DNA from 3 places in the Pseudoalteromonas sp. P1-8 genome. Region 1 is predicted to be linked to each of the others. Evidence: predicted binding sites of a transcription regulator. Region 1 holds the regulator's gene; each other region holds the start of a gene.
The links. Region 1 encodes MetJ, which represses methionine synthesis genes. Its sites were predicted from a motif close to TAGACGTCTAGACGTCTA; they were not measured.
Positions count from the first base shown of each region.

Region 2: the regulator MetJ is predicted to act here: its motif matches at 4,708-4,725, upstream of metA (homoserine O-succinyltransferase).
Region 3: the regulator MetJ is predicted to act here: its motif matches at 2,334-2,351, upstream of metK (methionine adenosyltransferase).

Region 1 is NZ_LJSO01000002.1:30,291-37,722, forward strand. It holds gene AN213_RS03715 (malic enzyme-like NAD(P)-binding protein) at 485-1,726, shown strand; gene metJ (met regulon transcriptional regulator MetJ) at 1,827-2,147, opposite strand; gene metB (cystathionine gamma-synthase) at 2,372-3,631, shown strand; gene metL (bifunctional aspartate kinase/homoserine dehydrogenase II) at 3,637-5,982, shown strand; gene AN213_RS03735 (penicillin-binding protein 1A) at 6,066-7,432, opposite strand, start outside.
Region 2 is NZ_LJSO01000003.1:64,427-71,858, forward strand. It holds gene cyoE (heme o synthase) at 1-520, shown strand, start outside; gene AN213_RS05625 (histone deacetylase) at 603-1,511, opposite strand; gene AN213_RS05630 (PilZ domain-containing protein) at 1,565-1,930, opposite strand; gene AN213_RS05635 (EAL domain-containing protein) at 2,094-2,843, shown strand; gene ettA (energy-dependent translational throttle protein EttA) at 2,870-4,543, opposite strand; gene metA (homoserine O-succinyltransferase) at 4,790-5,737, shown strand; gene AN213_RS05650 (homocysteine S-methyltransferase family protein) at 5,727-6,794, shown strand; gene metH (methionine synthase) at 6,804-7,432, shown strand, end outside.
Region 3 is NZ_LJSO01000004.1:263,765-271,196, forward strand. It holds gene tkt (transketolase) at 195-2,186, opposite strand; gene metK (methionine adenosyltransferase) at 2,453-3,604, shown strand; gene AN213_RS08105 (diacylglycerol kinase) at 3,657-4,061, opposite strand; gene AN213_RS08110 (START domain-containing protein) at 4,141-4,749, opposite strand; gene AN213_RS08115 (CYTH and CHAD domain-containing protein) at 4,787-6,307, opposite strand; gene AN213_RS08120 (TIGR04211 family SH3 domain-containing protein) at 6,521-7,120, shown strand; gene AN213_RS08125 (winged helix-turn-helix transcriptional regulator) at 7,169-7,432, opposite strand, start outside.

The sequences.
Region 1 (7,432 bases):
ACTTAATTAAGCGAATTGGTATAACGCTGCCACTACTTATCATCTTCACTTATGTATCTTGCATAACTATTTCTGGCTGTTATGCCCATTATGTCGCTAATTTTGCAGACAAAGTGCCACCCCTTGGCTATATTCTTGTTTGTATAAACTTTCATAAAAGTTATTAAAAATAATAAATTTAAATAACTTTGTGAGTAAATGCTGTGAACTTCGTTGAAATGGATATTTTGGGCTAACTTCGGCTAATTGCAGTGTACGTGCGTATAAAATACAAAAACACGTGCTTAAAAGGTCATAAATAGGTGAATTTTTATGTCTGATTAATCGCAACTATGCGCAGAAATTGTTGGGAAATCCTTTAAAATTAAGCGATATAGCATATAACAGGATAGACCTGATAATACTTGGAATTTTTATACATTACAGGTATCGTACTGATGCAAGCTCTCTCACTTTTTAACTTTTTGCAGGATACTATCGCGTTATGTCAGATTTTCGTGAACAAGCATTACATTACCACGCTCACCCCGTTCCAGGTAAAATTAGTGTTGAACTAACCAAGCCAGCCGAAACGGTTAACGATCTCGCTTTAGCTTATAGCCCAGGTGTGGCTGAACCAGTCCGTGAAATTGCTGCTGATCCAGCAAATGCCTATAAATATACAGGCAAAGGTAACATGGTTGCGGTTATTTCAAACGGTACCGCAATTTTAGGTTTAGGTAACTTAGGTCCGCTTGCATCAAAACCTGTAATGGAAGGTAAAGCGTTACTATTCAAACGTTTTGCTGGCCTTGACTCAATTGATATTGAAGTTAAACATCGCACAACAGAAGATTTCATTAATACGGTTGCTAACATCGCTGATACGTTTGGTGGTATCAACCTTGAAGATATTAAAGCGCCTGAGTGTTTTGAAATCGAAAAAGCACTTATCGAGCGCTGTGATATTCCAGTTTTCCACGATGACCAACATGGTACAGCTATTGTAACTGCTGCTGGTATGCTTAACGCCCTTGAAGTGCAAGGTAAAGACATCGAAGATGCCATCATCGTATGTTTAGGTGCCGGTGCTGCTGCTGTGGCTTGTATGGAGCTTTTAATTAAGTGTGGCGCACTACGTGAACACATTTATATGCTTGACCGTAAAGGTGTGATCCATACACGTCGTGATGACTTAAACGAGTATAAGCAATTATTTGCTAACAATACCGATAAGCGTACATTACAAGATGTTATTGCTGATGCTGACGTATTCGTTGGTGTATCAGGTCCTAACCTGTTAACAGCAGATGATCTTAAGCTGATGGCTGATAAGCCAGTCGTGTTTGCATGCTCAAACCCAGATCCTGAGATTGCTCCAGAAGTTGCACACAGTGCGCGTAACGATTTAATTATGGCAACGGGTCGTTCAGATTTCCCTAACCAAGTAAATAACGTGCTTTGTTTCCCATTTATTTTCCGTGGTGCGTTAGATGTTCGTGCAACGGCAATTAATGATGAAATGAAAATTGCTGCAGTTCACGCGATTCGTGGTATCGCGAAAGAGCCTGTACCAAGTGAAGTATTAAAAGCGGCTGGTGTTGAGTCACTTGAGTTTGGTGCTGAGTACATCATTCCTAAGCCAATGGACCCGCGTTTATTACCACGTATTGCACGTGCTGTTGCTGAAGCAGCAGTAGAGTCGGGCGTGGCGCAAATCGACATGCCAGAAGATTACATGCGTTAAGCTTAATTAGCTATTAGGTATATCGCGCAATAAAAAACTCAGCCTAGGCTGAGTTTTTTTATATCTGCGATTATCGGCGGTGATCCGATGGCCGAAATACTTATTCTGAATCAAGCACTGGGATATCTAATCCCATTTCTTGCATAATTTTTTTAACTTCTTCAGGTACCTTTTCAGGGTTGTCTTTACGTAGGTCGTCATCATTTGGTAATGGTTGACCTGTAAAAGCATGTAAGAAAGCTTCACACAATAACTCACTGTTCGTCGCATGACGCAGGTTATTGATCTGGCGGCGTGTACGCTCGTCAGTTAATACTTTTAATACGTTGAGTGGGATCGATACGGTAATCTTTTTTACTTGTTCTGATTTTTTACCGTGTTCTGCATATGGGTGAATGTATTCACCGTTCCATTTAGCCATAAGTTGTTTCGTTGCCTCGGTTGTCAGTGATTTACGCCTTATTCACAGCGCAAGATGCGGAAATTCTATCTCTTTAAAAAAGATAGTCAAATACTAGTTATTTAGCCATCTAGTGGTGTAAGTGTATAAACTTCTATGTGTAAGCCATAAATGCTTTGACTTCTCATATTTGATCATCTAACCTTTTAGACGTCTAAACATCCAATTTAAGAGTAGGTGATGAAATGAGCGAAAAAAATAAAGCGACGATTGCTGTTCGTCACGGCATCGAAGCCGATAAACATCATGGTGCGGTTGTACCACCAATTTACTTATCAACCACCTATTCGTTTGCTGATTTTGATACTAAGCGCCAGTATGACTATGGTCGCAGCGGTAATCCAAATCGCGATATCTTAGCTGAAACCTTAGCAGAGCTTGAAGGTGGTGCTAGAGGTATTATAACTGCAACAGGTATGTCTGCAGTGCATTTAGCCACTCAGCTATTAAACAGTGACGATACGTTAGTGATCCCACATGACTGTTATGGCGGTAGTTACCGTTTATTCACCTCGCTTGAAAAACGTGGCCTGTTAAAACTAAAAGTTTTGGATTTAACTAAAACTGAAAATCTCCAAGAAATTTTAGCGATTAAACCCAAGTTGATTTGGATTGAAACGCCAAGTAACCCAATCTTGCGTTTAACAGATATTAAAGCAATTACTAGTATTGCTAAGCAGTGTGGTGCTTTGGTTGCGGCTGACAACACCTTCTTATCACCTGCATTACAAAACCCAATTGAGTTTGGTGTTGATATTGTTGTGCACTCAACAACTAAATACATCAATGGTCACTCTGATGTAGTGGGCGGTGCAGTGATTGCTGCAACGCAAGAGCTAGGCGACGAGCTTGCTTGGTGGGCGAATAATATCGGTATTACTGGTGCACCATTTGACAGCTACTTAACGCTTCGTGGTTTACGTACTTTAAATGTACGCCTAAAGCAGCACCAAGAAAATGCCTTTGCCATTGCTGAGTATTTAGAAAGCTCACCTTATGTAAGCCAAGTTTATTACCCAGGCCTTGCTTCTCACCCACAACATGAGCTTGCTAAAGCACAGCAACGTGGCTTTGGTGGCATGGTGAGCTTTGATATTAAAGGCGATATCAACGATGCAGCAGCGTTTTTAACAAGCCTAAAAGACTTTAGCCTTGCTGAGTCGCTAGGTGGGGTAGAAAGCTTGATTTGTCACCCTGCAACAATGACCCACGCAGGTATGGAGCCTAAAGCGCGCCTTGAAGCCGGTGTAGGCGATACGCTGATCCGTATTTCTGTAGGTATTGAAGACGTAAAAGATCTCATTGCAGATTTAGACCGTGTTTTCAATTTAGTAAAACCAGGTCAAGGCCAACAAGTTAAAAAAGCTGAAGCTAAGCTAACACAGCAAGATACACAGCAAAACGCGTCATTTAAGTTAACGCCAGCACATACGGCATTGTGGTAGAAGAAATGGTAAATATTGTTCATAAATTTGGTGGCTCAAGCTTAAGCTCGGCAGATCGTTATCATGCGGTAGCGAACATTGTTCTTGCTAATACAGAGCAGGGCGATTGCGTGGTTGTGTCGGCATCGGGTAAAACAACCGATACCCTGGTAAAGCTTTGGCAAAGTTACCAGCAGCAAGATAGTCAAGCTGTTAGCGATATTCTATTGCTTATTGATAATAATCAACGGGCTTTAATTGAGCAGTTACTTATAGGTCAGAATAAACAACAGGCCTTGGCACAGTTAAAAGATGAACTTGCCGTATTAAATGAATTAATTAGTCAACAGCAGCTACTTGAAGCACCTTTACTTGCTCATGGTGAAGTGTGGTCGGCGCGGTTATTGGCCGCTTACCTAAATCAGTTAGGTGTTGATGCGCAAGATGTTGATGCAAGGCAGTTATTTACTCTAAATGATGGTCAGCTTTTACATCAAAAAAACCAACAGCAGTGCAGTGATGCGATTAGCAGAACACATATCAACGTAGTAACGGGTTTTATAGCAGCAGATTGCCAAGGTAATACGGTGACATTAGGCCGTAATGGCAGTGATTACAGTGCCACCTTGTTAGCGAGTTATACTTTTGCCAAGCAAGTGTCTATATGGACAGACACACAAGGGGTATTTAGTACTGACCCCCGTAAAGTTAAAAATGCGGTTAAGTACGCCAAGGTATGCCGCGACCAAGCTAACCTATTAGCGCGTTTAGGTAACCCAGTATTGCATGCAAAAACCTTGTCGCCGTTAAAAGACACAGAAATTAAATTGGTGGTAAGAAGTAGCTTTGATTGTGATGCAACGCCAACCGAGGTAGTAAAAGAGGGTTATAGTAAAGCAAAGCGTTTTATTACTACCTTAGATAACATCGATTTATTAAGGGTTGATAAACTAAGCAGTGGTGAAGTCGGTGAGCTTAGTCAGTTAATTCAACACAGCCTGCACCACTTTACTAAAGATGGCGATACTTACTTGTTAGTACCTGGTCAAAGTACTCACCAAGTTGTCAGCCATTTAGCGGGCCGTGCCAATATTGTCGAGTCTAATTTAAGTGGTTGTGCAGTGGTTGCACCAACAGCTGATGTAATTGCGCTGACAGAGCAAGCAACAGCGCTTTTAAAAGAGCAAAGTATTCATCCTCGTTTTGTACAACAAGACGATAACTATGTGTTGATCTTAAACGATCAGGCAATTGATAGTGATGTTTTAACCCTTCTACATGACAAGCTGGTAAACAAAGGTCAAGAGTTGGCTATTATTGTTGCTGGCCTTGGTAATGTAGGCGAAGTATTCTTATCGCAACTACAAGCTCAGTTTGCTCGTTTATCTGCTCAGTACAAAGTAAAAGTAGTAGCTCTTTTACGCTCTAAACAAATGCTTTTTAGTGCCAGTGGTTTAAATACCGAAACATGGCAAGAGCAGTGGCACAATGAAGCGCAAAGCTACGATAAAGCTGAGTTATTAGCACGTATCAATGAGCTAGATTATGAGCACAAAGTAGTGATTGATATCACTGCCAGTGAGGCTTTTAGTCAGTTGTATCCTGATTTTGTAGAGCTTAACTGTCATTTGATCAGTGCAAACAAATATGCGGGTACTGCCGCGCATAGTTGGTATCAAAACTTACGTACTAATTTAGCTGAGCGAAATCTACTATGGCGCTACAACACCAGTGTAGGCGCAGGTTTACCGATTAACTTTGCTTTAGCTGATTTACAAAATAGCGGTGACAGTATTAACCGTATTGAAGGGGTATTCTCGGGTACTTTATCGTGGTTATGTAGCAGTTACGATGGTAGCGTGCCGTTTTCAGATTTAGTGCTTCAAGCTCAGCAAATGGGCTATACAGAGCCAGATCCTCGTGAAGACTTATCTGGCCGAGATATGCAGCGTAAACTACTAATTTTAGCGCGTGACTTAGGCCTAGATTTAGAGCTAGATGACATTGCTTTAACACCTCTGATGCCTGAACAGCTTGCAGCAGGAAGCTGGCAAGATTTTCTTGCAAACAAACAGCTGCTCGATGAATTTATGACAGAAAAAGCAGCGCAAGCTGCGGCAGAAGACAAAGTGGTGCGCTACACCGGTGCTATCACACTCGTTGATGGCAAGGTTCAGGCGCAAGTTGATTTAGTTAATGTTGGCAAAGATGATGTATTAGCAAGCCTTAAACCGGGCGATAACATCTTTGTGATCAATTCACAGTGGTATACAGACAATGCATTAGTGATCCAAGGCCCTGGAGCGGGTAAAGAAGTCACTGCCGCTGGGGTGCACTCAGACCTATATTGGCTGGTAAATAACCTAAAATAATTTTGCTGATCTTAGTTTAAATAGCTAAGCAAAAAGCGCCCCAAGGGCGCTTTTTTATTGTTTCAAAATAGCAATTCACTTATTTAAAACAACTCTTCCTCTGTGCTGAGCTTTTCTTCAAATACGTCTGTTGGTTGATCAAGTACGTACTTGGTTGGTGCTGTGCCTTTAATGAAGTATTCAAAACGACTGGTATAGTCATTCTTATGGCTTAAAAGACCTGTTGCTAAGTCGATACGAACCGATACCAAACCTTCAGGAAACTCAATAGGTGCTTCTGGCATGCCATCAAGAGCTGCACGCATAAAGTCGACCCATGCAGGTTGTGCGGTTTTTGCACCCGATTCTGCACCAGATATTTGTGACTTATCAAGGTTACTATTGTAGGTCGAGCGGCCAAGGGCTTTTCCAGGGTTATCAAAACCAACCCATACCGAGGTCATCACATTGCGGTTAAAGCCACTGAACCATGTATCAACCGAGTCATTGGTAGTACCTGTTTTTCCTGCTAAATCGCGACGATCAAGTGCTTGTGCACGCCAGCCTGTACCACTCCAGCCGGTTTTGTGAGTCCAGCTACCACCACCCCAAATTGCGCTGTGCATAGCTTGCGAAATTAAGAATGCATTTTGCTTTGAAATGATACGCGGAGCACAACGCGGAGTGCTCACACTTTGTGCCTGATCCAATTGATTATCATCTAATGATGCAAACTCTGGTGTAACAACCTGCTCAGGTTCATCACAGGCAAGTTCTGGCTCTGTTTTGAATAACACATTACCAGCAGAATCCTGAATTTCAGAAATAAAGTAAGGGGTAATTAAGTGGCCGCCATTGGCGAAAGTACTCATTCCGCGAGCTAGTTCAAGAGGAGTGATTGAGGCACTACCCAGGGCCAATGACTCGCTACGATTAATATCACTATTTAAAAAACCAAACTTAAGTAAGTGATCTGCTGTACGTTCAAGACCTACACCACGTAGTAAACGGACAGAAATTACGTTTTTAGATTGAGCGAGTGCACGGCGTATTCGGATAGGGCCATTATAAACCGCCGGGCTATTCTTAGGGCGCCATGCTACACCTTGGCTTTTATCCCATTGATTAATTGGTGCATCGTTAAGAATTGAAGCGAGTGTGTAGCCGTTTTCAAGTGCTGCTGAATAAATAAATGGCTTGATGTTTGAACCAACCTGGCGTTTTGCTTGAACTGCGCGATTGTATTGGCTTTGTTCAAAGCTATAACCACCGACAATGGCTTTAATACGACCATCTTGTGGGTCAAGTGAAACAAGTGCGCTCGATGCTTCTGGTACTTGGCTAAGGATGTAGCTTTCATCTGCATTTTTACGCAGCCAAATTTGCGCTCCCGCTGATAAAATTTCAGTAGCCGTTTTTGGTGCGAAACTTTGACGGTAACGGGTAATATATTTGCGTGCCCATTTTAGAC
Region 2 (7,432 bases), on a different contig from region 1:
GTACAGCTTATACATGAAACGTCGTTCTGTGTACGGCACCTTTGTAGGAAGTTTATCTGGCGCAGTACCACCTGTAGTGGGGTATTGTGCCGTAACTGGGCAGTTTGATGCTGGTGCTGTGATTTTATTGGTTATGTTTAGTCTATGGCAAATGCCTCATTCATATGCAATTGCAATCTTTCGTTATAACGACTACCAAGCGGCCAGAATTCCTGTGTTACCAGTAGCGCAGGGGATCGAGAAGGCAAAGCATCACATTGTTTTATATATCGCCGTGTATGCGTTGGTTGTGATGTTATTAACCATTAGTGGTTATACAGGTTTAGCCTTTATGGCTGTAGCCTGTACAACGAGTTTTTGGTGGTTGCTAATGGCGCTTCGTGGCTATCGTCGCAATATTGATGTAAGCGGCTGGGCGCGCCAAGTGTTTGCTTTTTCAATTGTAAACATCACGGTTTTGAGCATAGCGATGGCTTTAGATTACCATTCGGTAGCTCCACAGCTACTTGTTTTAACTTAGAAAAAAGTTGCTAACATATCCCAATGTTACAGTAGCAAAGGCCCGGTTTTTTCTCCACCGGGCCTTTTTTCTTTGTTATTTTTTAAAAACGAGCAGCTTGCTCTACCACAATACCATGGCGAGCCGCTAAACGGCGATGGTCTTTATCATAACCACCACCAATAACTGTTGCGACAGGTACATTGTGCTCAAGGCAACGCTTGAAGACTAAATGGTCGCGTTGCTCTATCCCTTGCCAGCTTATATCGAGTTTCCCTAAACCATCTTGCTGCCATACATCTACACCTGCATCATAAAGCACTAAATCTGGGTTTAGGGTGTTTAATAAATAACTCAGAGTATCGTCAACAACGCCTAGGTATTCACTATCAGCGACATTCGGCGCTAAACCTATGTCTAAATCGCTGGCTGACTTTCGAAATGGAAAATTCTTTTCACAGTGAATAGAGCAGGTATAAGCATAGGGCTGATGCGCCAGCATTGCTGCGGTACCATCACCTTGATGAACATCTAAATCAAAAATAAGTATATTGGTTACTTCACCACTTTTTATCAGAGTTTCGCTGGTGAAAGCGAGGTCGTTTACCATGCAATAGCCTGAGCCAAAATCAGTATGGGCATGATGAGTGCCCCCCGCTAAGTGACAAGCTATGCCATGTTTAAGGGCTAAACGTGCTGTTTGTAAGGTGCCCAGAGGCGCAGTAAAGGTACGTGCCATCAGCTCTTTTGACCAAGGTAAGCCAATACGGCGCATCGCTTTTTCATCTAAGCGGTTGTGCCAAAGGTCGTGGATATAGTTTTCGCAGTGCACTAATTCAAGGGGCTCAGGGCTGCCAAGCATCGGTTGAGTTAGGTTGTCATTTATTAATCCAAGGCTTTGTACATGCTCATATAAATAAGCAAACTTACTCATCACAAAGCGATGGTTAGGATCGAAACTAAACGAGTAATTTGGATGATACACCAAGGGTAAGTGGGGATTTAACTGCATAGCTCATTGAATAGCTGAATTTGCTACAGCATAACGAATCTACCGACAAAAGTTTACTCTGGTGCGTGAATTAAATGAGCTAATTCGCGATGTAATAATGCTTCATCACCCAGATTGAGCTCAATCAATCGTTTTAAGTGAGTAATACTATCAATATCGATATGTTCGCAGCGAAGGCCTGCATGCTGATGCTCAACATGGCACAGCTCCACTTGCATTTTAATCTCGATAGTTGATTCTGGCAGGGTGAAGATTAAGTCAGCTTTACTATGAATAGGCACTAAAAATGAATCACTTTTAGTAATGAGCGCACCTTGCAAAGATAGATCAAGTAACTGACAGTGATAGTCGTTATCTTCGATACGAAGGATCGCAGGGCAAGAAAATAATACCCGCGAAAACTCTCTGCGTTCATTCATAGCTGTATCTCCTACTTTAGTGACCTAATGAGTATAGTCGAGTCAGCGGTTGTCGCCTGATTAAATGGCAGCTGAGTATTGAAATTCAAAATCCGGTGGGTTGCCATTATTTGCAAATTAATCTCCTCGGTCTATCTTTAATAGGCATTGATAGGAGTATGATGTGATTACACTTGCAGAAATTGAAGCGGCACTTGATAACAATGAATTCTTTTTAGAATACTTACCCACAATACGTTTAAGTGATAATCGGTGTGTTGGAGCAGAAGCGCTTATTCGTTGGCAGCGAAATGATAAAGTCGTCCCACCTCTCGAGTTTATACCGTTAATTGAAGGTTCTGTATTAAGTGGCATGATCACATACTGGGTCATAGATAAAGTAGCCGAAGAGCTTGCTGAGTGGCTGAATAAGCATGACAACGTACATGTAGGTATTAATGTTCCACCAGAGCTTTGGGGGCGAGGCGGAGTATTCTATACCCTGAAAAAGTCAGCTTTGAATAGTAATGCCAGCAAAGTGATATTTGAATTATCTGAGCGAGGGATCCCCGATAGAATGGGTGTTCAAACTATTCTAGAAAATATCTCTAAGGCAAAAATGGCGTTAGATGATATGCAATTAGGTGAAGCGAATATCTTAGCGCTTGCGCAGTTAAATGTTGATTATATAAAAATAGATAAGTCGGTAATCGATCTGATTTTACAAGATGACTGGGCTACTTCATTACAAAAGAAACAACTCGCAAATTGTGGTTATGACAGTAATCATGCCTATATTGCTGAGGGAGTCGAAACCAAAAAACAAGCCCAAGTAGTCGCTAAAGCGGGGATACAATTTGCACAAGGTTGGTATTTTTCGAGATCATTGAAAGTTGATGAATTCCTTGCATACTTTGCACAAAAAAGCCCCTAAATAGGGGCTTTTTGAGTATCAGCTAATTAGCCAATTTTTTTGTATTTAATACGCTTAGGTTGTGCCGCTTCTGCGCCTAAGGTTTTCTTCAACCACTCTTCGTATTCTGTGTAGTTACCATCGAAGAAGTTAATTTGGCCTTCGTCACGGTAATCAAGAATATGTGTAGCAATACGGTCAAGGAACCAACGGTCATGCGAGATACACATTACACAGCCAGGGAACTCTAAAATAGCGTTCTCAAGTGCACGTAGTGTTTCAACGTCTAGGTCATTGGTTGGCTCATCCAGTAGTAATACGTTGCCACCTGCTTTTAATAGCTTAGCTAGGTGTAAACGGTTGCGCTCACCACCTGATAGGTCTTTAACGAATTTTTGTTGGTCGTTACCTTTGAAGTTAAAGCGGCCAACATAGGCACGGCTTGGGAATTCAAAGTTACCAATTTTTAATACGTCTTGGCCGTTAGAGATTTCTTGGAAAACAGTGTTGCTTTCGTCCATGTCGCCACGGAACTGATCAACCGTTGCAAGCTCAACTGTGTCACCAACAATAATCTCACCGCTATCAGGCGTTTCTTCACCACTTAGCATTTTGAATAGCGTTGATTTACCCGCACCATTGGCACCGATAATACCTACGATAGCGCCTTTCGGCATTGCAAAGTTTAAGTCATCGATTAATACACGGTCGCCAAAGCTCTTCTTCAGGCCTTTCACTTCGATAACTTGGTCACCTAAGCGTGGACCCGGTGGAATGAATAGTTCATTCGTTTCGTTACGCTTTTGGTAATCGTTTTGTTGAAGCTCAGAGAACTGTGCCATACGTGCTTTAGACTTAGCTTGACGGCCTTTCGGGTTTGAACGAACCCATTCAAGTTCTTGCGCGATTGATTTTTGACGTGCTTTTTCAGATTTCTGTTCTTGTTGTAAACGTAAATCTTTTTGCTCAAGCCACGATGAGTAGTTACCTTCCCAAGGAATACCTTCACCACGGTCAAGCTCTAAAATCCAACCTGCTACGTTATCTAAGAAATAACGGTCGTGGGTTACAGCAACCACGGTACCTTCGTAGTCGTGTAAGAAGCGCTCTAACCAAGCAACTGACTCAGCGTCTAAGTGGTTGGTCGGTTCGTCAAGAATAAGCATATCTGGTTTTTCAAGTAGTAAACGACAGATCGCAACACGGCGACGCTCACCACCCGAAAGGTGTTCAATTTTTGCATCCCAAGGTGGAAGGCGTAATGCATCAGCTGCACGCTCTAACACGTTGTCGATATTGTGACCGTCGTGCGCTTGGATGATAGCTTCTAGTTCGCCTTGCTCTTTAGCAAGTGCATCGAAGTCAGCACCGTCCATTGCATACTCGTTGTATACTTCATCAAGGCGATTTAGTGCATTTTTAACTTCGCTTACAGCTTCTTCTACTGTTTCGCGAACTGTTTTGCTTTCGTCTAGCACGGGTTCTTGCGGTAAGTAACCGATTTTAGTGCCTGGTTGAGGGCGAGCTTCACCTTCAAAGTCTTGGTCAACACCAGCCATAATGCGAAGTAACGTTGATTTACCTGCACCGTTTAGACCTAGCACACCAATTTTTGCGCCTGGGAAAAAGTGTAAAGAAATATCTTTTAAGATAGTGCGCTTAGGTGGCACAACCTTAGATACTCGACTCATCGAGAATATAAACTTGTCTGGTAACACCATGAAAGAAGCCTTCAATTTATAATAAAAATTAACAGCAAGTATTGTATACCCAAACTACCTCAAAATACAGAATTCAGCGTTTATGATAGGCTTAATATCAAGGTGTTATTTACTCAAAGAGTCATACATTTTAATTAATGACCGCTCAGAAATACTATTTCATTTAGACATCTAAACATCTAGAGGTTGAAATTTCTAACTATCCGTTCATAATTAGCAGTCAGATAAGTATGCTCGGAGCCAGCTATGCCCATTACAGTAAAAGATGAATTGCCTGCCATTGCAAAGTTACGTCAAGAAAACGTGTTTGTAATGCCAAAAAGTCGTGCTAAAACGCAAGAAATCCGCCCAATGCGTTTGGCCATCTTAAACTTAATGCCAAACAAAGTTGAAACCGAAGTGCAGTTTATTCGCTTGCTAGCAAACTCACCGCTGCAAGTTAATGTTGAGCTGTTGCGCTTAGATACCCATCGCACCAGCAGTAACTCTGAACAGCACATGGATACGTTTTATCGTTATTTTTCAGAAGTGAAAGATAATAACTACGATGCCATGATCATAACGGGCGCACCGCTTGCTCATTTAGAGTATGACGAAGTAGCCTACTGGGATGAACTAAAAATTATTTTAGATTGGGCAGAGCAGCATGTGACGTCTACGCTGTTTTCGTGTTGGGCGGCCCATGCGGGGCTTTATCATCACTATGGTCTTAAACGTGATCTGAAACCAAACAAATTAAGCGGTGTTTTCACCCATAAAAGCTATTTTGACCACGCAGCGCTAACGCGTGGCTTTGATGATACCTTTTTAGTGCCACATTCTCGTTATGGTCATATTGATATCGATAAGATCAATGCCTGCGAGGAGCTAGTGGTGTTAGCCGGATCAGAGCGAGTAGGTGCCTACTTAATTAAAAATAAATCAGGTAGCCAAGTGTATATTACTGGCCATCCAGAGTACGATGCTCATACCTTAAAAGGGGAGTATTTACGCGACCAAGAAAAATCAGCGGATGCACCTAAGCCAGAAAATTACTTCCCTGACGATAACCCAGACAACGAACCGTCGAAAACGTGGCAAAGCCATGCCTTTTTATTGTTTTCGAATTGGTTAAACTATTATGTGTACCAAACTACACCGTATGATATTAACTTAGTTAGCCAAGATGTAAGGACTAACAACTATGCCGAGTAATGCAGTGAATAAACGCGAACAATTAACCGAGGCGCTAAAACAGCGAATTTTAATCCTCGATGGCGCGATGGGCACCATGATCCAAGAATATAAATTAGAAGAACAGGATTATCGCGGTGAGCGCTTTAAAGACTGGCACGTACTTATTAAAGGCAATAACGATTTATTAAGCCTGACTCAGCCAAAAATCATTGCTGATATTCACCGTGCTTATTTAGAAGCCGGTGCCGATATCATCGAAACGAATACCTTTAATGCCACGACTATTTCTATGGAAGATTACGACATGGCGAGCCTTAGCCGCGAAATCAACCTCGAGTCAGCGAAGCTTGCACGCGGCGTGTGTGATGAACTTGAAGCAAAAGATCCTAGCAAACCGCGTTATGTAGCCGGTGTACTTGGGCCAACGTCAAAAACCTGTTCTATTTCACCAGATGTAAATGACCCAGGTTATCGTAATATCAACTTTGATAAGCTGGTGGCTGCGTATGTTGAGTCAACACTGGCATTAATGGAAGGTGGTGCTGACCTTATTTTAATAGAAACCATCTTTGATACCCTTAATGCTAAAGCGGCTTCGTTCGCTGTAGAAGAAGCATTCGAGCAAGCTGGTCGTAGTTTACCTGTGATGATTTCGGGCACCATTACCGATGCCTCTGGCCGTACTTTATCAGGGCAAACCACAGAAGCATTTTATAACTCAATTCGTCATATTAAACCGCTATCAATCGGCCTTAACTGCGCCCTAGGCCCTGACTTACTGCGCCAGTATGTTGAAGAGTTATCGCGCGTTTGTGAAACCTTTACCTCGGTGCATCCAAATGCAGGTTTACCGAACGAGTTTGGCGAATATGATTTAGAAGCTCCTGAAATGGCAAAAGAAATTATTGATTGGGGCAAGTCTGGCTTTATCAATATTGTAGGTGGTTGTTGTGGCACGACACCGGCTCATATTAAGGCGTTTGCGAAAGGCCTTGAAGGTGTAAAACCTCGCCAATTACCTGAGCTTGAAGTGCGTATGCGCTTATCGGGCCTTGAAGCGTGTAACTTAAACTAGGAAACCGACATGACTGACCAAATTGCTGTATTTACTAACGTCGGTGAGCGTACCAATGTAACAGGCTCGGCTAAGTTTAAGCGCTTGATCATGGAAGAAGATTACGAGACCGCTCTCGATGTTGCCCGTGAACAAGTAGAAAATGGCGCGCAAGTGATTGATATCAACATGGATGAAGCTATGTTGGACTCAAAAGCGGCGATGGTAAAGTTTTTAAACTTAATTGCCTCAGAGCCTGATATCTCAAAAGTACCTATCATGGTCGACTCATCTAAATGGGAAGTGATTGAAGCAGGCTTAAAGTGTATTCAAGGTAAGGCCATTGTTAACTCAATTTCACTTAAAGAAGGTGAAGAGCCATTCATCCGCCAAGCTAAGCTAATTAAACGCTTTGGTGCTGCTGCGGTGGTTATGGCGTTTGATGAAACCGGGCAAGCAGAAACTGCTGATCGTAAGTTCGAGATTTGTCAGCGTAGTTACAAAATACTCGTTGATGATATTGGCTTTCCGCCAGAAGACATTATTTTTGACCCAAACATTTTTGCCGTCGCAACGGGCATTGAAGAGCACGATAACTACGCTGTTGAGTTTATTGAAGGTACGCGCCGAATTAAGCAAGGCTTACCGCACTGTAAAGT
Region 3 (7,432 bases), on a different contig from region 1:
AATCAAAAAGCATAACTTTCACGCGAAATAAATTTCACGCTTACAGTGAGGTATTTAAAACTGACAGCTGATGGCTGAAAGCTACCAGCTCTGAGTGCGTTGGGTTTCACTCCGTTCTACTCAACCTACGGGGGAATAAAAAAGCCCGCGCTGTGGTTATACAGGGCGGGCTTTTAAATTTTAGCGACTAAAGCTTAGAACAAGGCGTTTGCTTTGTTTACGATGTTTTCAACAGTGAAACCAAAGTGCTTGAATAACTCGCCTGCAGGTGCTGACTCACCGAAGGTCGTCATACCAACTACTGCGCCGTTTAGGCCTACGTATTTGTACCAGTAGTCTGCGATGCCCGCTTCGATTGCTACGCGGCGTGTTACGCTTGCTGGTAATACGCTTTCTTTATACGCAGCGTCTTGCTCATCAAATAAATCAGTTGAAGGCATAGATACCACACGTACTTTTTTACCTTGTGAACGCAGTTCTGCAGCGGCATCTTGTGCAAGCTGTACTTCAGAACCTGTTGCAATAAGGATAAGCTCTGGCTCACCGTCACAGCTAAGTACGTAACCACCTTTTTTCACATCAGCTAACTGCTGTGCAGTACGCGTTTGTTGCTCAAGGCCTTGGCGAGTGAAAATCAGTGATGTTGGGCCATCTTTACGCTCAATTGCTTGTTGCCATGCAATCGCTGACTCAACTTGGTCACATGGGCGCCAGTTCACTAGATTAGGCGTTAAACGCATGCTTGCAATTTGCTCTACCGGTTGGTGCGTTGGGCCATCCTCACCTAAACCAATTGAATCGTGTGTGTAAACGAAGATGCTTGGCTGCTTCATTAATGCCGCCATACGTACTGCGTTACGTGCGTATTCCATGAACATTAGGAATGTTGCACCGTATGGAATAAAGCCTTTGTGCAATGCAATACCATTCATAATCGCTGACATACCAAATTCACGTACACCGTAGAAAATGTAGTTACCGCTAGCATCGTTTGCTTCTAGGCCTTTTGAGCCATCCCAAAGTGTTAAGTTAGAACCTGCAAGGTCAGCAGAGCCACCCATGAATTCTGGTAGTAACGGGCCAAACGCATTTAATGCATTTTGTGATGCTTTACGTGTTGCTGGGTTTGCTGGGTTTGCTTGTAGCTCTTCAATGTAAGCTTGTGACTTTTCAGCCCAATCAGCTGGTAACTCACCATTTGTACGGCGTTTAAACTCAGCAGCAAGTTCAGGGTGTGCACTTGCGTATGCTGCAAACTTTTCGTCCCAGCTTGCTTCTAGTTGCTTACCTTTTTCTTTGCCATCCCACTCGCTGTAGATATCAGCAGGGATTTCAAATGCATCGCCAGTCCAACCTAGGAATTCACGAGATGCTTTAATTTCGTCTTCACCTAGTGGCGCACCGTGACAGTCATGGCTACCTGATTTGTTAGGTGAACCGTAACCAATCACTGTTTTACAACAAATTAATGATGGCTTATCAGTGATACTACGCGCTTCTTCGATAGCGGCGCGAATTGCATCTGGGTTATGACCATCAACATCGCTTACTACGTGCCAGCCGTATGCTTTGAAGCGCGCTGGTGTGTCATCGCTGAACCAACCTTCTACTTCACCATCAATTGAGATGCCGTTGTCATCCCAAAACGCAACTAGTTTACCTAGGCCTAATGTACCGGCTAATGAACAGGCTTCGTGTGAAATACCTTCCATTAAACAGCCATCACCCATGAATGCATACGTGAAGTGATCAACAATATCGTGGCCTTCACGGTTAAACTGTGCAGCTAGCGCTTTTTCGGCAATTGCCATGCCCACTGCATTTGTGATCCCTTGACCTAATGGACCCGTAGTAGTCTCAATACCTGGTGCATACCCATACTCTGGGTGACCTGGTGTTTTTGAGTGCATTTGACGGAAGTTTTTAATTTCCTCTAGTGGTAAGTCATAGCCACTTAAGTGCAGTAGAGAATAGATCAGCATTGAACCGTGGCCGTTAGAAAGAATAAATCGATCTCGGTCTGCCCACTCTGGATTCGTTGGATTGTGCTTTAGATAATCGCGCCATAGTACTTCTGCGATATCTGCCATGCCCATAGGGGCGCCAGGGTGACCAGATTTGGCCTGTTGTACTGCGTCCATTGATAAGACGCGAATAGCATTTGCAAGTTCTTTGCGTGATGGCATGAATTCTCCTACCTTTATGTATTTGCGCTGGTTGTTTATGAAGCCCCATTCTTACTTATTGTAAGGGTACAGTGCAATTAAAAATCCGCATTAAATGCACCAATTATGGGCGTTTGTTAAGAACAATACGTTATTAGTAATTTTAAATAGACGTCTAGGCGTAAAATTACTATGCAAACATATTTGTTTTAGATAAAATACGCCCCTTAATTTTTTAGCGCTATTACCGACGTTTGTGAAGCGCAATATTTGTGAGCAGAAATACAATGGCAAAACATTTATTTACTTCTGAATCTGTTTCTGAAGGTCATCCGGATAAAATCGCGGACCAAATCTCTGACGCGGTTCTAGATGCTATCCTTGAACAAGATTCTCATGCCCGTGTTGCATGTGAGACTTACGTTAAGACCGGTATGGTGATGGTTGGTGGTGAAATCACAACTAGCGCTTGGGTTGATATCGAAGAAATCACACGTAAAACAGTACGTGAAATCGGTTACACGCACTCAGACATGGGTTTCGATGCTGACTCTTGTGCAATCCTAAACACTATCGGTAAACAATCTCCAGACATCAACCAAGGTGTTGACCGTGCTCGCCCTGAAGAGCAAGGCGCTGGTGACCAAGGTCTAATGTTCGGTTACGCATGTAATGAAACTGACGTTTTAATGCCTGCACCTATCACTTATTCGCACCGTCTTGTTCAGCGCCAAGCTGAAGTTCGTAAAAGTGGTGAGCTTAACTGGTTACGCCCAGATGCAAAATCTCAAGTAACGTTTGCATACGAAGATGGCAAGCCTGTTGGTATTGATGCAGTTGTTCTTTCAACTCAACACTGTGATTCAATCTCACAAAACGACTTAGTTGAAGCGGTAATGGAAACTATCATTAAGCCGGTTCTTCCTGCTGAGCTAATCTCAAGCGCAACTAAGTTCTTCATCAACCCAACTGGCCGTTTCGTAATCGGTGGCCCAATGGGTGACTGTGGTCTTACAGGTCGTAAAATCATCGTTGATACATACGGTGGTATGGCTCGTCACGGTGGTGGTGCTTTCTCTGGTAAAGATCCATCAAAAGTTGACCGTTCAGCTGCATATGCTGCTCGTTACGTTGCTAAAAACGTGGTTGCTGCTGGCCTTGCTGACAAATGTGAGCTACAAGTTTCTTACGCTATCGGTGTTGCAGAGCCAACGTCTATCAGCATCGAGACATTTGGTACAGGTAAATTAGAAGAAGCGCGTCTAATCGAATTAGTACGTGAGCACTTCGACCTACGCCCTTACGGCTTAATCCAAATGCTTGATCTTGAGCGTCCTATCTATCAACCGACTGCGGCATACGGCCACTTCGGTCGTGATGAGTTCCCTTGGGAGCGTACAGACAAAGCAGACGCACTTCGCGCAGCTGCTGGCCTGTAATAGGTTTGATAAAATGAAAAAAGCGCCTTTTGGCGCTTTTTTTATGTCTGTTTTAAAGGTAGGTAACTATCTTTTCGTAAACTGCGACACCCCAAACTAAGGCTAGAATTAGCAAGCTCAATGTCACTGCCGCAGAAGCCATATCTTTAGCTCGTCCCGATAATACATGATACTCAATCCCTACCCGGTCAGTGAGCGCTTCTATCGACGAGTTCAGTAACTCAACAATTAATAATAACAAGTAAGGAATAAACAACACTAACCAATGATTTAATGACTGCGCAAGAACCACTGACGAGGGTAATAAACACACCCCTAAATAGATTTCAGAACGAAATGCCGACTCTTCTTTAAATGCCGCTTTAAAGCCTTTAATAGAACACTTGGTTGCTTTTAAAATACGCCCAAAGCCAATACCATTTGGCTTATTAACTAGGGGAATTTTTGGTTCTTTCATTTTTTACCTACCCGCTCAGAATTAGCCTGATCATAATAATAAATTCTTACTCTGTCACCCAAATACGCTTGATTAAACGCTAGCAATCACCTGGAATACTGCTGGTGTTTGCGCGGGAAAACTGATTATTAGTTAATTGTTCTCTCAGTGCTTGTAGCGTTTTATAAACGCTTTTTAGCGATACCTTGTTACTTAACCAATGCGGAATTGAACCACTTGGATCAGCATAGGCTTGATGGCTGACCAACAAATTACTTTGTTGCTGCTCTAAACGCCAATAGGCGGTGAGGTCTTTAATACGCACAACGCCAGAGACTTCGGCTTTTGCATAAGGTTGGCTTTTGATTTGTAACTCGGTTTTGTGCTCATCTAAAGCGTGATAACAAGAGTAACTAACTAAATCTCTATCTGACACCGGCCAAGGTGAATTAAAATGAGTATAAACAAGGGTTTCTGAGGGGCTTAAGCGCTCCATTAAGGTCACGCTTTTGACATTTTCAAGCCAGTTAGCAGCATTGTCGGTATCACTGAGTAATGCCATAAAGTCACTGGCTTTGGCATTTTTTACTAGCACAGAAGCATTAATTTCAATAATACCGGTTTTATGCTTTTTATAGCTAACCTTTATGCCGTCTTGCTGTTTGTAGGTTTGCCATTCAATAGGGTTAGCTACTGCCGAGAGACTCAAACATGCTAACCCTATCCATAGGCACAAGCGCATTTATTTAAAACCAATAAGGGTCTGTATTAAATGACGCGTGGCGACTTTGCTCCATCGCACTGACCAGAAACTCTGACTTTTGATCAAGCCATGATTGAATTTTGGTCAGCTCTAAGTCGTCTTGCCCTGCACATAACTGCTTTAAGTACTCAAGGGTGCTTAACTCATAAATACCATGAGAGATATCAACCCATGGCATACGAAACTCGTTTCGATCTTCTTTATCGAACAAGGCACCTAAGCAGTTGCCGCTGAGTAATGAGTTTTCAAGGCGGGTGCGCAGTGCCAAATAGTCTTTATCTGTAAACACTTGCTGCTCAGGAATAAGCTCGTGCATGTCGTGCCAATCTTTAGCAAATAAACGCTTAGCAATATCGGCAACTGGTTTTTCTGCAGCCTGAAACTCAGCCTGCCCCCATGATTTGCGCCACTGTTTTTCAATTAACCAGGTTGTTAATTGTAATAATAAGCGGTTGTATCGGGTGCTATGAAAAAGAGTTTCAATATCATCAATGCTTGGCTGTAACTCTTTTAAGTCATTAATAACTTGTGTGAGCTCAGGCGCACTGTTGATTTTTTTGTAGTATGCGTGGCGCTTAGATGTGTAGGTTTTTAGCTGAATAGCATTTTCAACCCACGCTAATTCGCTCAATAACCACTTTAACTCTGTACGCAATGAGTCGGTATCGTCTTTACTAACAATATCGTCAAACAGCCAAAATGTATGGCGAATTAAACGAATACCGTCTGTAACACGCTTAAGGGTTTTTAAGCTTGGTTTTATGAAATAGCAGGCTTCATGTTTTTGTACAAAGCGAATCGCGTAGTTAATGCTTTCTACTAAAGCTTGTTCTTGGGTTGCACCACGTTTTAGTGGCACAAAGCCAATTGATTTGCTTGCTTTTAATGGTTTGTCATCTGCAAGACGATAACCTCGAGCAGCTTTAGAATAAAGCCCTAAGCGAACATGGCTTTCACTAACCAGTTTATCTGCCAAAGCAAACAACTCATTACGACTACCTTCAATCAGTTCGATTTCAAGTTCAGAGATTGGCTCAACCTGACCCGAGGCAGCAACTTCACCTTTATCTAATACCACTTCAATTTTTGCGCCATTTTCGGTTTCGAGTAACCAAGTACGGCGTATAAAGTTAGTGCTAAAAATTGGGTATAGGTTTTCAGCAATACCAGACACTTGCATGCCATGCGGCCAAATAGCAGCATCAAATGCGAGTAAATCAGGGCGGTTACCTGACAGTGGTAAGTTGTATTCTGGGCGCTGATGTAAGCCGCCAACCACTTCGCCAGCAAGCTTGATAGTTTGTTCACACTCACCATCACAACAGCGAGTACGAAGGCCAATATCTAAAGCGCGTAATTCTCGGCTTGGCGTATCGTAATAAGCATTTTGTAAATTGCGTGACGGTTTGTTAGTAACGGTTTTTGCAAATTGGGTAATTAATGCGGGGATCAGTGGAACAACGGCATCTGACACCAAAAACTTCAGTTCTATCTCAGTATCCATTCGCTTTGCGGAGTACATTTAAAATAAATAAGTGATCAAAATAAACAAAGCAGACTGTTAATGCAAATTTTTTCCTGTTTTTTACGGTTAAGCCCACGCACGGATTACAATATCAGCCTTGCTATTAATAGTTGAAATCCCTACTATCTCTATACATAAAGAAATTATAAATTTAGCCACTTCTAGGCAAGATCACATTAACAAGGTAGATTGATGTTAAAACAGTGTATTTTTGGGTTGCTCCTTGCGGCCACCTCTTTTATTAGCTACGCAGAAGAAGCACCAAGCAGCGACAGCCAAAACACCGCCTACATAGTCGATAACCTGTATACCTTTATGCACTCAGGCCCAAGCAAAAACTACCGCATTTTGGGTTCAGTTGATGCGGGTACACAAGTTGTGTTGTTGTCAGGTGAGGATAATGGCTACTTTAAAATTCGTGATGATAAAGATCGTGAAGGTTGGGTTGAGTCAAAATTTATTACTGAAAACGCGGGTATTCAACAACAATTTCAAGCACTGAATAACGACATGACGGTAATGCAAGAGCAGCTTCGCCAAGCTGAAATTGAGTTGCCACAACTACAAGAGCAGAACAAATCACTAACAGAGCAAAACCTAGCTCTTAGCAAGCAAATCGAAACACTTAAGAACACCATTGAGTCTGAGCGCAATGCAAAGCAAACAGCCAGTGCTAAAGAGAAGCGTCAGCTACTTACATATGGCGGCGCAATTGCATTTATCGGCTTACTGTTAGGTATTATCTTAACCGTGGTGTTATCTCGCCGTAAACGTTACGACGGCTGGGCATAAGCCACTAAATAGTCAATAAAAAAGCACCTGATGGTGCTTTTTTTGTATCTATATATCGAACCTTAGTCCGGTATCTTGTTTAATTTTTTCGATCACCATATAGGTGTGATGCGTACCCACCCCTGGTATATCAACTAAATCTCCCAGCACCTGACGGTATTCGTCCATATCAGACACACGTACTTTTAATAAGTAGTCATAGCCACCAGCAACCATGTCGCATTCAACTACTTGTGGAATATTTAAAATATATTCACGAAAGACTTTAAATACCGATGTATTCGAGGTCACCAACGAGACCTGTACATGTGC